4 regions of the Micromonospora sp. NPDC005324 genome follow, and region 2 is predicted to be linked to each of the others. Evidence: riboswitches for the same ligand, from Rfam matches in the RefSeq annotation. Region 2 holds a riboswitch; each other region holds the start of a gene.
The links. A riboswitch is a leader RNA that binds a small molecule or an ion and turns the genes downstream of it on or off. The one in region 2 is predicted to bind cyclic di-AMP.
Positions count from the first base shown of each region.

Region 1: another riboswitch for cyclic di-AMP. It lies ahead of ABZS40_RS15860 (hypothetical protein); the one in region 2 lies ahead of ABZS40_RS05515 (C39 family peptidase).
Region 3: another riboswitch for cyclic di-AMP. It lies ahead of ABZS40_RS14805 (NlpC/P60 family protein); the one in region 2 lies ahead of ABZS40_RS05515 (C39 family peptidase).
Region 4: another riboswitch for cyclic di-AMP. It lies ahead of ABZS40_RS06755 (hypothetical protein); the one in region 2 lies ahead of ABZS40_RS05515 (C39 family peptidase).

Region 1 covers NZ_JBEXGE010000013.1:20,764-24,701, reverse strand. Annotated here, with positions in the region: gene ABZS40_RS15865 (YibE/F family protein) at 214-1,584, shown strand; cyclic di-AMP (ydaO/yuaA leader) riboswitch at 1,751-1,881, shown strand; gene ABZS40_RS15860 (hypothetical protein) at 1,886-2,905, shown strand; gene ABZS40_RS15855 (carbonic anhydrase) at 2,961-3,698, opposite strand; gene ABZS40_RS15850 (MarR family winged helix-turn-helix transcriptional regulator) at 3,870-3,938, shown strand, end outside.
Region 2 covers NZ_JBEXGE010000004.1:72,665-76,602, forward strand. Annotated here, with positions in the region: gene ABZS40_RS05510 (hypothetical protein) at 1-1,034, shown strand, start outside; gene ABZS40_RS05515 (C39 family peptidase) at 1,106-1,954, opposite strand; cyclic di-AMP (ydaO/yuaA leader) riboswitch at 2,188-2,329, opposite strand; gene ABZS40_RS05520 (hypothetical protein) at 2,614-3,384, opposite strand; gene ABZS40_RS05525 (hypothetical protein) at 3,516-3,938, opposite strand.
Region 3 covers NZ_JBEXGE010000011.1:183,465-187,402, forward strand. Annotated here, with positions in the region: gene ABZS40_RS14795 (pyridoxamine 5'-phosphate oxidase family protein) at 144-701, opposite strand; gene dcd (dCTP deaminase) at 801-1,379, shown strand; gene ABZS40_RS14805 (NlpC/P60 family protein) at 1,456-2,496, opposite strand; cyclic di-AMP (ydaO/yuaA leader) riboswitch at 2,510-2,645, opposite strand; gene ABZS40_RS14810 (peptidoglycan recognition family protein) at 2,881-3,938, shown strand, end outside.
Region 4 covers NZ_JBEXGE010000005.1:43,049-46,986, forward strand. Annotated here, with positions in the region: gene ABZS40_RS06745 (SRPBCC family protein) at 1-85, shown strand, start outside; gene ABZS40_RS06750 (hypothetical protein) at 131-625, opposite strand; gene ABZS40_RS06755 (hypothetical protein) at 767-1,780, opposite strand; cyclic di-AMP (ydaO/yuaA leader) riboswitch at 1,837-1,968, opposite strand; gene ABZS40_RS06760 (cation diffusion facilitator family transporter) at 2,087-3,004, opposite strand; gene ABZS40_RS06765 (AAA family ATPase) at 3,111-3,938, opposite strand, start outside.

The DNA.
Region 1 (3,938 bases), on a different contig from region 2:
CACGATGGCTCTCCACATGCTGCTGCACAGTCGGGCACCGGCGCCGCCACCTCGTGGCGTCGCCCCCGGCCGACCGGGCCGAGCACTGACCGTCCGTGATCAGGCGGTCGTCAGGCAGCGATCCGCGCCCGCCGTCCGCGGCGTTTCCACCGCAACGGTGAACCGCCCGGCCCGCTGACCCGTATCCCGCACCGGATCGTTGGGAGTCCCGCCTTGGCCGCCGACCACAGTCACCCCGCTCCGTCCGCCCCACCACGGGTGCGACGGATCCTCGTCGTGACTGTGGTACCCCTCTTCGTCGCCACAGTGCTGGCCGCGGTGCTGCTCTGGCCGCGCGGCGGGTCACCGCAGACCGATGGTGGTGCGGACGTGCCGCGCTACCCGGGGACGGTCACCCGGGTGGTGAGCGAGCCGTGCCCGCCGGTGCCGTCGGCCCCCGAGGGCACACCGAGAGTCGGCGACGGGCGGTGCGGCACTGTCGACGTCCTGGTGGACGACGGGCCGACCGCCGGCCAGCAGGTACGGACGCCGGTGCCCGACGGGCCCGGCGCACCCCGGGTCGAGGTCGGCGACGAGGTCATCCTGGTCGAACTGGCCGACCCGACCGATCCCACCACCAGCAACTGGAACATCGCCGAGCACCAACGCGGCACCCCGATGGTGTGGCTGGCGGTGATCTTCGCGGCCGCGATCGTCGCGTTCGGTCGGTGGCGAGGTCTGGCCGCGCTCGCCGGGCTGGCCGCCAGCTTCGCCATCCTGCTCACCTTCGTGCTTCCGGGCATCAGCGCCGGCGGGTCACCGCTGCTGGTGGCGGTGGTCGGCGCGGCCCTGATCATGTTCGTGGTGCTCTATCTGACCCACGGGGTCACCGCACAGACCTCGGTCGCGGTGCTCGGCACCCTGGGCAGCCTGGTGCTGACCGGCGTGCTCGCCACCATCGCCACGGCCGCGACCCACCTCACCGGCTTCGGCAGCGAGGACGCCACCACCCTGTCGATGTTCCAGGGCGACGTGGACCTGCACGGTCTGCTGCTCGCCGGGATCATCATCGGCTCGCTCGGGGTGCTCGACGACGTGACGGTCACCCAGGCGGCAACCGTCACCGAACTGGCGAACGCCAACCCCGGGCTGACCCGGTTGCAGCTGTACCGGGCGGCCACCCGGGTCGGCCGCGCGCACATCGCGTCCACTGTCAACACCATCGTGCTGGCGTACGCGGGCGCGTCACTGCCCCTGCTGCTCCTGCTCACCGCCGACGCGCGGCCGATCGGGCAGATCCTCACCAGTGAGTTCCTCGCGCAGGAGATCGTCCGCAGCGCGGTCGCCACCCTCGGCCTGATCGCCGCAGTGCCGCTGACCACCGGGCTGGCCGCGGTGGTGACCGCCGCCGGGCGTAGCGCTGCCACGGCGTCCACCGACGCTCCGGCGTCCCGGCCCCAGCCGGACCGCAGCGAGGCACTGGCCGCACTCATCTCACCGCGAACGGCCGGCACCGACGAGCCGGGCCAGAAGCGGGCCACACCCCCATCCGAGGCCACCGACCGGTGGCCGGAGTCGAACAGGAGCACGGATACGGCATGGTGACACTCCTCAGCGTGACCAGATCGGGCATCCACCCTGAGAACCGCGTCACTGGTCACTCAACGCTATGGCGAAATGACGCTTTTGGTCGGCATCCAGCCGTAGCTCACCTGGTCGACTCTCGGGTAACCTCGCTGCCGGTGACCGATGAAGGCGCGAAGCGGCGCCTGCGGTGCCACCGCCCAATCGCCAACCGGCGAGCCGGGGACCCAGGTACCTGGGGTGAATCCGCGTCAGCGGTAGGGGCCACTTCCGCCCCGAACCCGTCAGCTAACCCGGTCGGCGGTCGACGGAAGGGAACATTGTGACGGCACCCCTACGCCGCTGGTTGACACCCGTGGTGGCCGTGATCGCCGCACTGACAGTGCTCGCCGGGCCGCTCCCAGCGCACGCCGCCCCGACGACCCCCACACCCTCGGGGCACGAGGAGGACGGCGAGCCCAAGCTGCTCAACGACGTCATCGAGCAGGCCAACCGCGACTACTCCGCCGCAAAGTCCAAGCTGGACAAGTCCAAGAAGCGGCAGGGCGAGTTGGCCGCGGAGGTCAACCGGGCCAAGGCCGACCTGGACGCGTTGGCCCCGCAGGTCGGGCAGATCGCCGCCCAGGCGTACCGGACCGGCCGGATCGGCGCGGTCGCGATGCTGCTGGAGAGCGAAGCGCCCGACTCGTTCGTCCAGCGCGCCGGGATGCTCGACGAGATGAACATGGTCAACGAGAAGAAGCTCTCCGAGGTCAACGAGGTGAAGGCCCGCGCCGAGCAGGCCAAGCTGGCCCTCGACACCGAGGTCCGCGAGCAGCAGAAGCAGACCGCCCTGATGGCGAAGCGCAAGAGCGAGGCAGACAAGGCGCTCTCCCTCGTCGGCGGCAAGGGCTTCACCGGCGGCCTGGTGGATGCCACCTCCAAGGTCGCGAAGATCGGCCCGGGTCGCACGGCCGACGGTGACTGGAAGGCCCAGTCGTGCAGCGAGAACGACCCCACCACGTCCGGCTGCATCACACCGCGCACGCTGCACGCGTACAAGGAGGTCAAGGCGGCCGGCTTCAACCGGTTCGTCGGCTGCTACCGCCCCGGCGGGCCGTGGGAGCACCCGAAGGGCCGCGCCTGCGACTGGTCGCTACAGAAGAGCGGGTTCGCCCCGTGGCACAACAACGACACCCGGACGTACGGCAACAACGTCGCCGCGTTCCTCATCCGTAACGCAGACCGGCTCGGCATCTACTACGTGATCTGGAACCGGCAGATCTGGTTCCCGGCCACCGGCTGGAGTTCGTACAGCGGGCCGTCGAACCACACCGACCACGTTCACATGTCGCTGCTCTGACCTGCACGATCCCGTCGAGGGCCGTTCCGCGTGGCGCGGAGCGGCCCTCGTCGCGTCAGACGGTGGCAGCAGCGGCCGGGTCGGTCGACTCGGTGGATCCGGCCGGGGTCCCCAACGTCGCGAAGCCAGCGGGCACGGCGGCCACCGGGCGCACCGCTCCGGCAGCGAGTCGGTAGGACACCCCGACCACCGCGCACCGCCCCCGCGCCACCTCGTCGGCCAGCACCGGGGACTGCCCGAGCAACGTCTCGACGGTCTGGGCGATGTGGATGTCGACAATGCCGTCGATGTCGTCCACGCCCTCGGCCTCGGCCCGATGCAGGCTGGGCAGCACGGCGTCGACCACGGCGCGCAGATGGCCACTCGGTGCGGTACCGGTCGCGGCGGACTCCCGGGCGGCCTGCACCGCACCGCACGAGTCGTGGCCGAGCACCACCACCAGCGGGGTGCCGAGAACTGTCACCGCGTACTCGACGCTGCCGAGCACCTCAGGACCGGCGGTGTGCCCGGCGGTGCGAACCACGAACAGGTCGCCCAGACCCCGGTCGAAGATGATCTCGGCGGCCAGCCGTGAGTCGGAGCAGCCGACGATCACCGCGAACGGATGTTGCCCGTCGGCCACGGCGGCCCGGTGCCCGGCGTCCTGGTTGGGGTGGCGTGGTGCGCCGTCGACGAAGCGCCGGTTGCCGGCGACCAGCTCGGCGTACGCCCGGGTCGGCTCGTTGAGGGCGGTGGCCCGGTCGGTGGTCCGCTGCGGACCCGGCTGACCGCCAGAGCTCCCGGTATGACTCATCCCGCACCTCGTCTCGACGCATCTGACCTGGTCAAGCCGGCTCTTCGCCGGCCGTGCAGGCAGGCGCTGGCTCGTGCTCCACCGTCACACGCACCGTAAGATGCGTCAAGGTATGCGTGATTTAGATTTCATACGTTGACTCCGGCCACCCCCTGGAAAGGCGGTCGCACGATGGCGAGCACGGTGACGGACGACACCGGTGGCGGGCGGAACTGGACGTTCCTCACCAATCACGGGCAC
Region 2 (3,938 bases):
TGTCCGGATCAGCACTGGTCGCGGCCCTGGCAGCCGTCGCACTCGGCGCGTCGCCGACGCACGCCGCACCAGGCACACCGGCGGATGTCGCCACACCGAACGGCGGGGCGGCAGTGGCCGCCGACCGGGTCCTTCGGGTCTACAACAACAACATCGAGAACCTGGTGGTGAACAACTCCGACGGGAGCTGCACCCGGATCTCCGGGCCGGACCACCTGAGCTCGGTCCTGGTCGACGACGCTGGTCGCACCGGCACCAGCGGTGTGGCGCCGCCGGACATCCTGATCGTGCAGCAGGTGCGTGGCAGCGGCCAGGCCGAGGCGTACGCCGACCAACTGTCGGCGAAGTTCGGCTACCCGGCGGGCACCTACGGGGCGATCGTGGCGTGGAGTGACCCGGAGCCGTGGGGCAGCACGCACAAGTGCAGTTCGCAGTCGCTCGGGGATCTCAAGAAGAAGCAGACCAACGGCATCATCTGGAACACGCGGACGCTGAGCCTGGCCAGCGGCGACATCTCGAAGTACTGGAGCGCGGGCTGGCTCAGGCCGGGCACGGCGTACGCCAACGGCGCCGGATGCACGCTGTACAAGCCACCGAACAGCGACCCGGACAGCACCGACTTCTACAAGTGGAAGCGGACCAGCGCCATCGCGGCCCGGTTCACCATCAAGGCGACCGGCACCAGTGTGTTCGCCGCGACCATGCACCTGCCCCAGGAGAACCGGCAGAACGCCTGTGCCGGCGACGGCGATCGGGGCATCGCCAACACCGGCATCCACCTCGGCGCGGACGCGACCAGCCTGCTGAACGCCTCCACGATCCGCGTGGTGGGCATCGACGCGAACCGGACGGGCATCGCCCCCGGCACGTTGGGCGGCTATGGAATGACCGGTTACGGGTCGAAGGCCACCAACGGCTCCAGCAAGATCGATTATTTGTTCGTCAACGGCGGCGTGCAGTCGTCCGCCGTCGACCACACGGTCGTCGGGACGAAGTCGAACCACAAGGCGCTGTACGGCTTCATCACCTACTGACCGCACAGACAGACGCCGCGGGCGCCGGCCCCTTGTGGGGGACGGCGCCCGCGGCGGTCAGAGTGCCCGGGTCAGGCGGAGTAGCCCCGGCTGGTGATCCAGTTGGCCAGGTCGATCGTGGTGATCCAGTACGACGGGTCGGCCGGGTTCGCCGAGTCGGCGATCCGCACGGTGCGGCCGTTGTCCTTGTAGCCCACGACGGCGATGTAGTGCCCGCCACCGTAGGAGTGCCAGCTGCCGTCGGTGTCGGTGGCGTCCCCGACGACGTTGGCCACCACGCCCCGGCCGTCGGTGACGGCCTTCACCACGTCGGCCTGGAGCCGGTCCATCTGGGCCGCGCTGGGCGCGCCGGGGAACATCCGGGTCCGGTACGGGGAGCCCTTCACCTCGGCGTTGAGCACCCGGGTGGTGTCCTCGGCCGAGTTGGTGCCCATCTCGGTGGTGCCCAGCTCGGCGCCGAGCTCCTCCTGGGTGCGGTCGATGCCGGCGGCGCTGAGCGCGTTCCGGGTGGCCGCCGGGCCGCAGTTGTAGTAGGTGTTCTGCGCCTCGTAGTCGTAATCGAGCACCTTGGTCGCGGGCGGCTTCGGCCGCTCCGGCTTCCGGGTCAGGTCCGGGTTGCTGCTGGCCTTGGCGGCGGGCGACGCGGCGCTGGTGGCCGGGGCGGCAGTGGTCGGCACGGCGCTGGCCGAGGGGGACGCGTCCCGAACATCGCCGCGGGAGGCGGCGACGTCGCTGCGCATCTCGGCAACAGTGGTCGCGGTGCGCTGGCCGGCCGGGGCGTCGTCGGCAGTGGTGAGCAGGGCGCCGGTGGTGGTGGCGATCGCGAGGGCCGCGGCGGAGGCGGCGACGATCTGGTACGGGCGCTCGGTGGCGAGACGGCGGAGCTGACGCTTCAGGGTGTGCTTCACGGGGTCCTCCACGGATCGGGGGGAGAGCGGCACACCGGGGCCGGACCGGCATCCGGGCAGGCGCCAGCGCGCGGACCGTGGTCCGCGGATGGTGAACCGCTCAGGGGAACGCCCGGCGCGGCCGGGCGGGGAAGGCGATGACCCGGGGGGTCAGCTCACCGTCACGCGACGATTGAGCGGGTGCACCGCCGCGCCGTGGAGGCGAGGGAACAACCGAGGGGTGGAAAGGTGCTGCACGAGGATGGGACTCCTTCCGACACCGCCTACCGGGTTAGCTGACGGATTCGGGCGGGAAGATCGCCCTACCGCGGGCCGTGGCTCGCGGATTCACCCCAGACTTACTGATGGGTCCCCGGCTCGTTGATCACGATTAAGCGGGTCGATGCGGCGTCGCGTCTTGCGATCGGTAACCGCACCGGACGGGACGACACTACTGGCGTCTCAGCGCGCTGCCAAGCCAGGTTCACCTGCGTAAACCCCAATTGGTGCGACAATTTCTGCGCGTATTGCCGATGATGTGACTCGATGGGACAACCGGTTACGGCGACGCCTACGGGCGACAACCGGACAGGCCGCAAAGAACGCGACCGCAATCGCGGGAACAATGGCGCCGATCGCGCCGTACGTCCGATTTCGCAATGCGGTGACCGGCCTCACATCACGGATTGGGCTCAACCCAACCGGGCCGGGCGCCACAGTGCCACGACGGCGGGACGCAACGCCCCGGCCACCGTCCGACGCGCGGGCACCGGAGTGGGGCGGAGCCGGACCGCCGCCGCGTACGCCTCCTCGGCGAGGACACGAGCCGACTCGGCGGCCAACTCCGCGTCGCGCCAGGCGGCCCGCTCACGGTCGGCGGCCACCTGGTAGTCGGCCAGCCGCGCATCCCGGATCACCCGGCTGATCAGCACCTCCTGCTCGACCGGGTGCCGCCGGGGATCCCAGCCGCGCCGGTGCCCGAACACGTCGCTGAGCTGTGCCATGGTCAGGTCGCCCCGCCAGTACGCCGCCATCGCCGCTCGGTGCAGATAGCGTTCCCGGGCGGCGTACTCGGCGGGGGTGTGTGGGGTCTGCGGGGTGGGCAGCACCCCGGCGCCCCCGAAGCGACGCGCGGCGGTGTCCGCCTCGTCGTACCCGATCCAGGCCCGCTCCAGCTGCTCCTGAGCGGTCAGCCAGGCGGCGCGCCACCGCTTGGCGGTGGTGGCCGCGCCGGCCGCGGCGACGGCCACCTCCTCGGCGTAGCGGCGCAGGTCGACGGCCTCGGCGGCGGCCAACTCCCGAGGAGTGGGCCCGCCGCGGAGCGGGTCGTCAGTGGGCCGGTCCCGTTCGGGGCGGGCGGCCAGCACGGTGAGCAGGCCCAGGGTCAGCAGGAACAGCGTCGACCAGATGGCGGCGGCCTGCGGCACCTCGGTCACGAACTGGTAGAAGACGACGGTCTCCATGGTCGGCACCTCGGGGAGAGAGCAGTGCGATGGGGAGCCGCGCCGGCCACGGGCCACGGTGGGCCACGGGTCGGCGGGTCAGGGAGCGGTGGGTCGACAGGGCGCGGCGACGGGACGGTCGTCCCGGTGGCTCAGCGCCCGGGTGGGGCCCGGGAAGCCCGACCGCTCGCACCGTCGACGAGGGGCAGCCGGTCAGATTCGGCAGCGCGGACCAGCAGCACGCCGGACACGATGGTGCCCTGATCGCCGGGGAGCGCCACCGGCGTGTCGGCCGACCAGGTCGGGGCCGACTCCTCGGTGACCTCCGGCGGTATCGCCGGAGCCGGGCGGGCCGCACCGGGTGCCCCGGCGAGCCGGCAGGAGGCCGCCAGCGACCCGGCGGCGACCGAGGCCGGCACCGCGCTCGACGTCGGCACCGGGCCGGGAATTGACGAGGCGGCCGTGGCCGGGCCTGCGCCGAGCGCCAGGGCCGCGACGACGGCGAGGCTGGTCAGCACCCGGGTCGCCCAGCGCGCCACCCACCACAGCGGACAGGTGAACGCGACCGGAAGCAC
Region 3 (3,938 bases), on a different contig from region 2:
GTCGGGGCATCCGGATCGCCGGGACACCGCGATAGTGCCGAAGCCGAGTTGATCTTCCGGGGCGGCGGGGCGCGGGGCCGGTGCGTACGCCCGGTGCCGGCTCCGTGACGGCGGATCCGGCACCGATGATCTTCCGGCTGTGGTCAGGCGGCTGTGTACTGGACGTCACGGCTGAGGCGGGTCGGGCGCGCCTGCGGGACGGCGAGGGGCGCGGCCACCGCCGACGGGGCGTTTGGGTCGAGCCAGACCCGAACCGCCGGCCGACCAGGCGGGAGGCCCGGAATGCCCGCGATGTGCTGCTCGCGGCGGGTGAGCATGGCCACGTCGACGGTGAACTCGAAGAGCCGCCAGTCGACCTGTGGCTCGGCCCGCGCGCTCTGCGCCAGCTGCGCCACCCGGACCGGATCGGTCACCGGACGGGCGCGCCCCGCCACGTACGCCTCGTCGTCGCTCTCCTCCGCAGGGAACGAGTGCAGCGCGTAACGGCCGTCACGTTCGAGGTCGCGGCGCTTGGGTGAGTCGATGATGAAGCAGAACAGCCCCTCGGCGGTGATGACCGGGGAGACCGGATGGACGCGGGGCCCGCCGTCGGCGCGGACCGTGGCCAGATAGCCGAAGCCCGGCCCGTATTGCTGGAGGAGAACGCGGATCCCGTCGGCGAGTCGGGGCTCGTCGGCGGCGAATTCGGACCAGGAAGCCATGTGGGCATTCTATCGAACAAATGTACGAGCAGCGACCTCGACGCGCTGGTCACCGGCACCGAATCCGGTCAGTTTCGGCAGCGCGGCTATGGTGGTCCGATGCTGCTCTCCGACCGCGACCTGGTCTCCGAGATCAAGGCCGGCACGCTGGGCCTGGAGCCGTTCGAGCCCACCCTGGTCCAACCGTCCAGCATCGACGTCCGACTCGACCGGCTGTTCCGGGTCTTCAACAACCACCTCTACACCCACATCGATCCGGCCATGCAGCAGGACGACCTGACATCGGTGGTCGAGGTCCCCGACGGTGAGCCGTTCGTGCTGCACCCGGGGGAGTTCGTGCTCGCCTCGACGCTGGAGGTCATCTCGCTGGGTGACCAGCTCGCCGGCCGGCTGGAGGGCAAGAGCTCCCTGGGGCGGCTCGGGCTGCTCACGCACTCCACCGCCGGCTTCATCGACCCGGGCTTCTCCGGCCACGTGACGCTGGAACTCTCGAACGTCGCGAACCTGCCGATCACCCTGTGGCCGGGCATGAAGATCGGGCAGCTCTGCATCTTCCGGCTCTCCTCGCCGGCCGAGCACCCGTACGGCTCGGTGGTCTACGGCTCGCGTTACCAGGGCCAGCGGGGGCCGACGCCCAGCCGCGCCTGGCAGCACTGGCGCACCTGGCCAACCCGCTGAGGCCCACCACCCGCCAGAACACAGACGACGAGGGCCCGCCGCGACGGATCGCGACGGGCCCTTCGGTCACCCGGGGTCAGCCTGGGCGGCCGTAGCTGTGGATCGGGCCGTCGTCGACCTTCTTCATCTTGACCGGTTGACCGGCCTGCGAGGCGTGCACCACCCAGCCGCCGCCGACGTACATACCGACGTGGTGGATGTCGCTGTAGTAGAAGACCAGGTCGCCGGGGCGCAGGTCGCCCTTGCTGACGTTCTTCGTGACCCGGCTCTGCGCGGCGGCGTTGTGCGGCAGCGACACGCCGGCCTTCGCCCAGGCGGCCAACATCAGCCCGGAGCAGTCGTACGAGTTCGGGCCCTCGGCACCCCAGACGTAGGGCTTGCCGATCTGCGCGCAGGCGAACTTGACAGCGGTGCCCGCGGCGCCGCCGGGGTAGCTGCCCGGACAGGGCGCCGGGCGCAGCGGACCGCCGCCGCCGCTGCCGTACACCTTGAGGCGCAGCTTCTGCAGGCGGTCGATCTCGTCGTTGATCTGCTTCTTCTTCGCCGCCAGTTGAGCTTCGGTGCGGGTCAGCTGGGCCACCATCTCGTCCAGCGGCGCCTTCTGCGCGGCCAACTGGTCGCGCAGGTCGGCCACCTGGCGTACGTCCTTCTGCTGGTTGTGCGCGAAGCGGTCGAGCATTTCGAGCTGGCCGACGACCTCGCTGGGCGACCGGCTGCCCAGCACCGCGTTGACCGTCGAGACGTTCTCGCCCTTGTAGGCGCGGACGGCCAGGGCGCTGACCTTGTCCATCGCGGCGTCGACCTGGCGCTCCAGCGGAGTGATCCGGGCGGCCAGCGCGTCGGCCTGCTTGCGCTTCGCGGCGAGGTCGGTGCGGGTGGCGTTGTGCCGTTCGATGATTGGTTCGAGCTTGTTCCAGTCGGCGTCGATCTGGCGCTCGATCTCGGCGACGGACGGGTCGGCGTGGGCCGCCGTGGCACTGCCGGTCAGGACGACGGCGATGCCGGCCAGCGCGGCGAGAGCGGTGGTGAAGCGGGACCAGCGTGGGCGCGGCACGATCGACGCCGGGCCGGCTGATGCCGACCGCTCGGACGACGGCCGCGGGGCATGGAGTGCCACCGGGGTCTCGTACTCCTTCTTCCTGACCGCCTACCGGGTTAGCTGACGGGTTCGGGCGGGAAGTCGGCGCCCTACCGCAGTTGCTGCGGATTCACCCCGAGGGACCTGGGTCCCCGGTTCGTTCGGAAACGACTCGGCGGTGTCGGTCCGTTACCGCCCGGGCTGGGCGGAGCTGCTGTCGGGCCGACGAATGACCAGAGTAGAGACGCTTGTTACCGATCCGCAACCCGTGCGGCCGTGACACTCCGTACGGATTGGACGAGGTCACCGACCGTGTGTGAAGAATTCTTTCCGCATACTTCGATAGATGGAAAGGTATTGACGTAACCTCCCGGCCGGCGCGATGGTGACCTGACCTCACTCCGAGAGAATCTAGGGGGTTCGATGCACCATCCAACCCTGTCGACCGGCTGGCGCGCACTGCTCGCCGCCACCGTGGTCGCCGCCGCGACAACGGTGCCACTCTCCGTCGGCCCGGCCGTCGCCGCGCCCACCACCGACCGCCAGCAGCAGTACGCCGCCGCGGCCACCGAGTACGGCGTGCCGGCCGTCGTGCTGCTCGGCGTCTCCTACCTGGAGTCGCGCTGGGACACCAACGCCGGCACACCGAGCACCAGTGGCGGCTACGGCCCGATGCACCTGACCGACGCGCGGCACGTGGCCGCCCTACCCGGGCGGGGCCACCACGACGCCGGTGCCGAGGACCCACGCGGCGACGATTCCCGTCCCGCGCGGGTGCCCGCGCCCCGCCCGGTCGAGGCCCCCGCGCCGTCCACCGCCGCGTTGCAGACCGTGGACGCCGCGGCCACGCTGACCGGCGCCACCCCCGAGGCACTGCGCACCGACGCGGGCCTCAACATCCGGGGTGGGGCCGCGCTGCTGAGCGCGTACCAACGGGATCTGAGCGCGCCGGTCGGCGCGGACACCGACCCGGCGGCCTGGTACGGCGCGGTGGCCCGCTACTCGGGCGCGGACAGCGCCGACGCCGCGGCGGCCTTCGCCGACGAGGTCTTCACCACCATCGGCGCTGGCGAAGCCCGGGTGACCGACGACGGCCAGCGGATCACCCTGCCGGCCCGCGCGGTGCGGCCCGAGCGTGCCTGGCTGGACCGGCTGGGCCTGCGCCGGCTGGCCCGCCCCGACGGTGTGGAGTGCCCCCGCACCATCTCCTGCGAGTGGATCCCGGCGCCCTACGAGGCGTTTGGCGACGGGGACTACGGCAACCACGACCTCTCCGACCGACCCGCGCGGCAGAAGATCGAGTACATCGTCATCCACGACACCGAGGCGAGTTGGGCCACGACCCTGCAACTCGTCCAGGACCCGACCTACGTGAGCTGGCACTACTCGCTGCGCTCGGTCGACGGGCACATCGCCCAGCACGTGAAGACCACTGACGTCGGCTGGCACGCCGGCAACTGGTACGTCAACGCGAAGTCGAT
Region 4 (3,938 bases), on a different contig from region 2:
CCAGGCCCAAGCCGCCCACCTGGCCCTCGCCACCCGGCTGGGCGCGGCCCTGGACCGCACCGGCAACCCCCCACAACCGGCCTGACCAGCCCCGTCGGCTCACGTGCCCAGCCTCGCCCCTGCTCGCCGATCATGGAGTTGTGGTGGGTGACGTGGTTCGTCTGGCGGGACGCCGGCCCCACGGCTTGTAGGTGGACAGCACCGTCGCGATGATCATCAGGCTGGTCGACACCGCCGGCGCGATGACCAGGTCGGCGCGGTCCCGTGTGGGCAGGGCAGCGCCGACCACTCCGGCGTGGCGCAGGTTCGGGGTGAGCAGGAACAGCACCAGCCCGACCATCACGGTGGTGAGCACGAGCTTGACCAGCACCCAGCGGTGGCGCAGCAGGCCCCACGGGGTGAGCAGCGAGCTGGCGACTCCGATCAGCCAGACCAGGACGCTCAGCGGCGCGAACAGCACCGTGCCGACCAGGGCCGTGACCGGATAGACCACAGCCGGGTCGGCGCCCCGCTGCACGGCGATGCCGAGGGTGAGCAGCACCAGGTCGGCGCCGAGCCAGCCGAGCGAGGTGACGAGGTGCAGGGTGAGCAGCGCCTTGCGGGTGGTGGGTCGGATCCGAGGCATACCGCGATGCTGCCCGCCGACCGCGGCCGGGTCGTCCGACGACCGACGACATCAGGGGTACGCCCGGCGACGTAGCCCGGCCCGGACACACGTGATGCCTGTGAGTCATGACGATGACTCACAGGCATCACGACGCGTGGCTCAGTAGACCGACAGGTGTACGTGGTTGGTGTGGTCCGTGGACGGGGTGCCGTGCGCCCCGCTGTACGACTTCCACCCGCTGCTGGGCAGCCAGATCTGCCTGTACCAGATCACGTAGAGCACGGCGAGCCGGTCCGCGTTGCGGATGAAGTACGCGGCCAGGTTGTTGCCGTACGTCTTGTCACCGCCGGTGGCGTTCCCGCCGAAGCCGCCCTTCTGCGCCGCGAAGTCGCAGGCCCGGCCCTTCGGGTGTTCACCGGAGCCGCTGGGGCGGTGGCACGAGACGTACCGGGTGAAGCCCGCGGCCTTGGCCTGGTTGAGCGCGTGCAGGGTGCGTGGCGTGATGCAGCCGCTGGCCGGGGTGGGGTCGTTGACGCTGCACGACTCGGAGGGCCAGGAGCCGTCGGAGTTGCGCGGCGCGGCCGTCGCGTTGGCGCTGGATGTGCCCCGGTTGGAGCCGGTGTCGGCGGTGGTCTGCGGCTTGGGTGTGGTGGCCACGGTCAGGGCCCGTTCGGCCTGCTCCTTGCGCTTGGCCATCACCGCGACCTGCTTGCGCTGTTCGTTGATCTCGCCGTCCAGGGCGACCCGGGTGCGGTTGGCCTTGTCCTTGCTGTTCAGCAGGTCGCGCAGCACCCGGTCCTCGTTGGCCGCCACAGCGTCCAGCGCGGCCGCGCGGTCCATGAAGCCTTCCGGAGTGTTGCTGTTGAGCAGCGCCGACATCGCACCGAGCCGGCCGGTGCGGTAGGCCACCTCGGCGATCTCGCCGACCTTGCCGTTGCGCTGGTCGATCTCGACCTCGATGGTCTTCAGCTGGGTGGCGAGCTGCTTCTGCCGTTGCACCGAGGTGTCCAGGGCGCGCTTCGCGTCCAGGTAGCCCTTGCTGGCCGCCTCGAGTTGGGCGCGCAACGCCGGGGTGCCGCCCTCCTCGTCGGAGTCGGGTGCGGCGGCCCGCAGGCCGGTCGGGGGAGCGGCCGAGGCGGTGCCGGCCGGGAGCGCGACGCCGAGGGCGAACATCGCGACGATCAGGGCCGCCAGTCGGGCGGCGGGTGGTCGTGCTGGTGCCACTGCGCATGTCCTTCCGTCAGCCGCCGACCGGGTTAGCTGACGGGTTCGGGACGGAAGATCCCTACCGCTGACGCGGATGCACCCCAGGAACGTGGTTCCCCGGTTCGCCCAGCTGGGCGATTAGGCGACGACCACCACCGGCGCCGGGAGGGCGCCGCCTGGTGGAGGCCGGGACCGAGCCTACCGGTGCCGATGGGACCCGTGCAGCCAATGTGACGGACGGTGCGTGCGTCACCACGGAAAATCACGGCTCCGTCACCATTCGATCGAGCCACACGCTCCGGAGGCGGCGCCGGGCTCGATCTGCAACGTCGCGTGCTCGATGCGGAAGTCGTCGTGCAGGGCCGTACGCGCCGCGGTGAGCACCGCGCCGACCTCCGCGCCGGGTGCCATGGTCAGGTGAGCGGAGGCCACCTCCATGCCCGAGGTGAGCGTCCAGACGTGCAGGTCGTGCACCTCGACGACACCGGGGACGGCGGCCAGCCGGTCGTGCACGGCGGTCACCTGGAGGTGCTCCGGGGCGGCCTGCACCAGGATGCGGATGGCGGCGCGGGCCAGCCGCCAGGTGCGCGGCAGGATGAACACGCCGATGGCGACCGCCACCAGGGGGTCGGCCCACCACCAGTCGGTGACGGTGATGAGCAGCGCCGCGCCGATGACGCCGAGCGAGCCGAGCAGGTCACCGAGCACCTCCAGGTAGGCGCCCTGGAGGTTGATGCTCTCGCGCGCCCCGGCGCGCAGCAGCGCGAAGGCGGCGATGTTCGCGAGCAGGCCGAGCACGGCCACCGCGAGCATCGGGCCGGCGATGACCTGGTGCGGGTCGCCGAAACGGCGGATCGCCTCGATCACCACGTAGATGGCGACGCCGGAGAGCAGGACGGCGTTGGCAAGCGCGGCGAGCACCTCGAGTCGATAGAGCCCGAAGGTGCGCTGCGGGTCGCCGGTGGCCCGCCGGGTCGCCGTGATGGCGGCGAGGGCCATCCCGATGCCGAGCACGTCGGTGAACATGTGCCCGGCGTCGGAGAGCAGGGCGAGCGAGCCGGTGTGCAGGGCGACCACCGCCTCGACCACCATCAGGGTGGCGAGCAGCCCGAATGCCGCCCAGAGTCGACCTCGGTGCTGGTGTGCGGCATTGGCGACGGACCCATGGTGGTGGTCATGACCTGCGCCCACGAGAACCACCTTCCGCCGCTGGTCGGGAACCGGTCAAATATATGTTCACATCGCAATGTGTGCAAGTGTACGGGCAGCGCCTCCCGCTGGCGGCAGTACGCACACGTCAGCCGGTCGGGTCGATGGTGGTGAGCCGCTGGGTGGCCCGGGAGAGCGCCACGTACAGGGTGCGCACCCCGGCGCCCGGATCGGCCCGGATCTCGCTCGGGGCGACCAGCACCACACCGTCGTACTCCATGCCCTTGGCCTCGAGGCTGGTCACCACCTGCAACCTCGGCGCGCCGAGCGCGCCGAGCCAACCGGCGACCTCGTCCCGGCGGGGGACTGGCGTGATCACCCCGACCGTGCCCTCCACCTCGGCCAGCAGGCCGGCGGCGGCCTCCACTGTCGCGGTCTCCAACCCCGTCGCGGGCACCACCAGCTCGACCGGCTCGACGCCGGTGGAGCGCACGGCGGTCGGCAGCGGCAGGTCCGGGTAGAGCCGGCGGATCTCCGCCGCCGCCACCGCGAAGATCTCCGCCGAGTTGCGGTAGTTGGTGGTGAGCGTGAAGTCGTGTCGCTTGCGCCGGCCCAGCGCCTGGTCGCGGGCTCGGGTCAGCTCCTCCGGATCGCCGGTCCACGCGGTCTGCGCGGGGTCGCCCACCACCGTCCAGGAGGCCAGTCGGCCGCGCCGACCGACCATCCGCCACTGCATCGGCGAGACGTCCTGCGCCTCGTCCACCACCACGTGCGCGTACTCCCGGTAGTCCTCCGGACGCTCCCGGGCCGCCGCGCGGGCGGCCCGCTGCCGTTCACCGAGGGTGCTCAGCTCGCGGACGCCGCCGGCGAGCTGGAACGGATCGCGTCGCGCGCGGGCCGGCTGCGCGGGCTTACCAAGTAGGGCGTCCAACTCGTCCAGCAGAGCCACGTCGGCGATGGTCAACCCGGCCGGGTC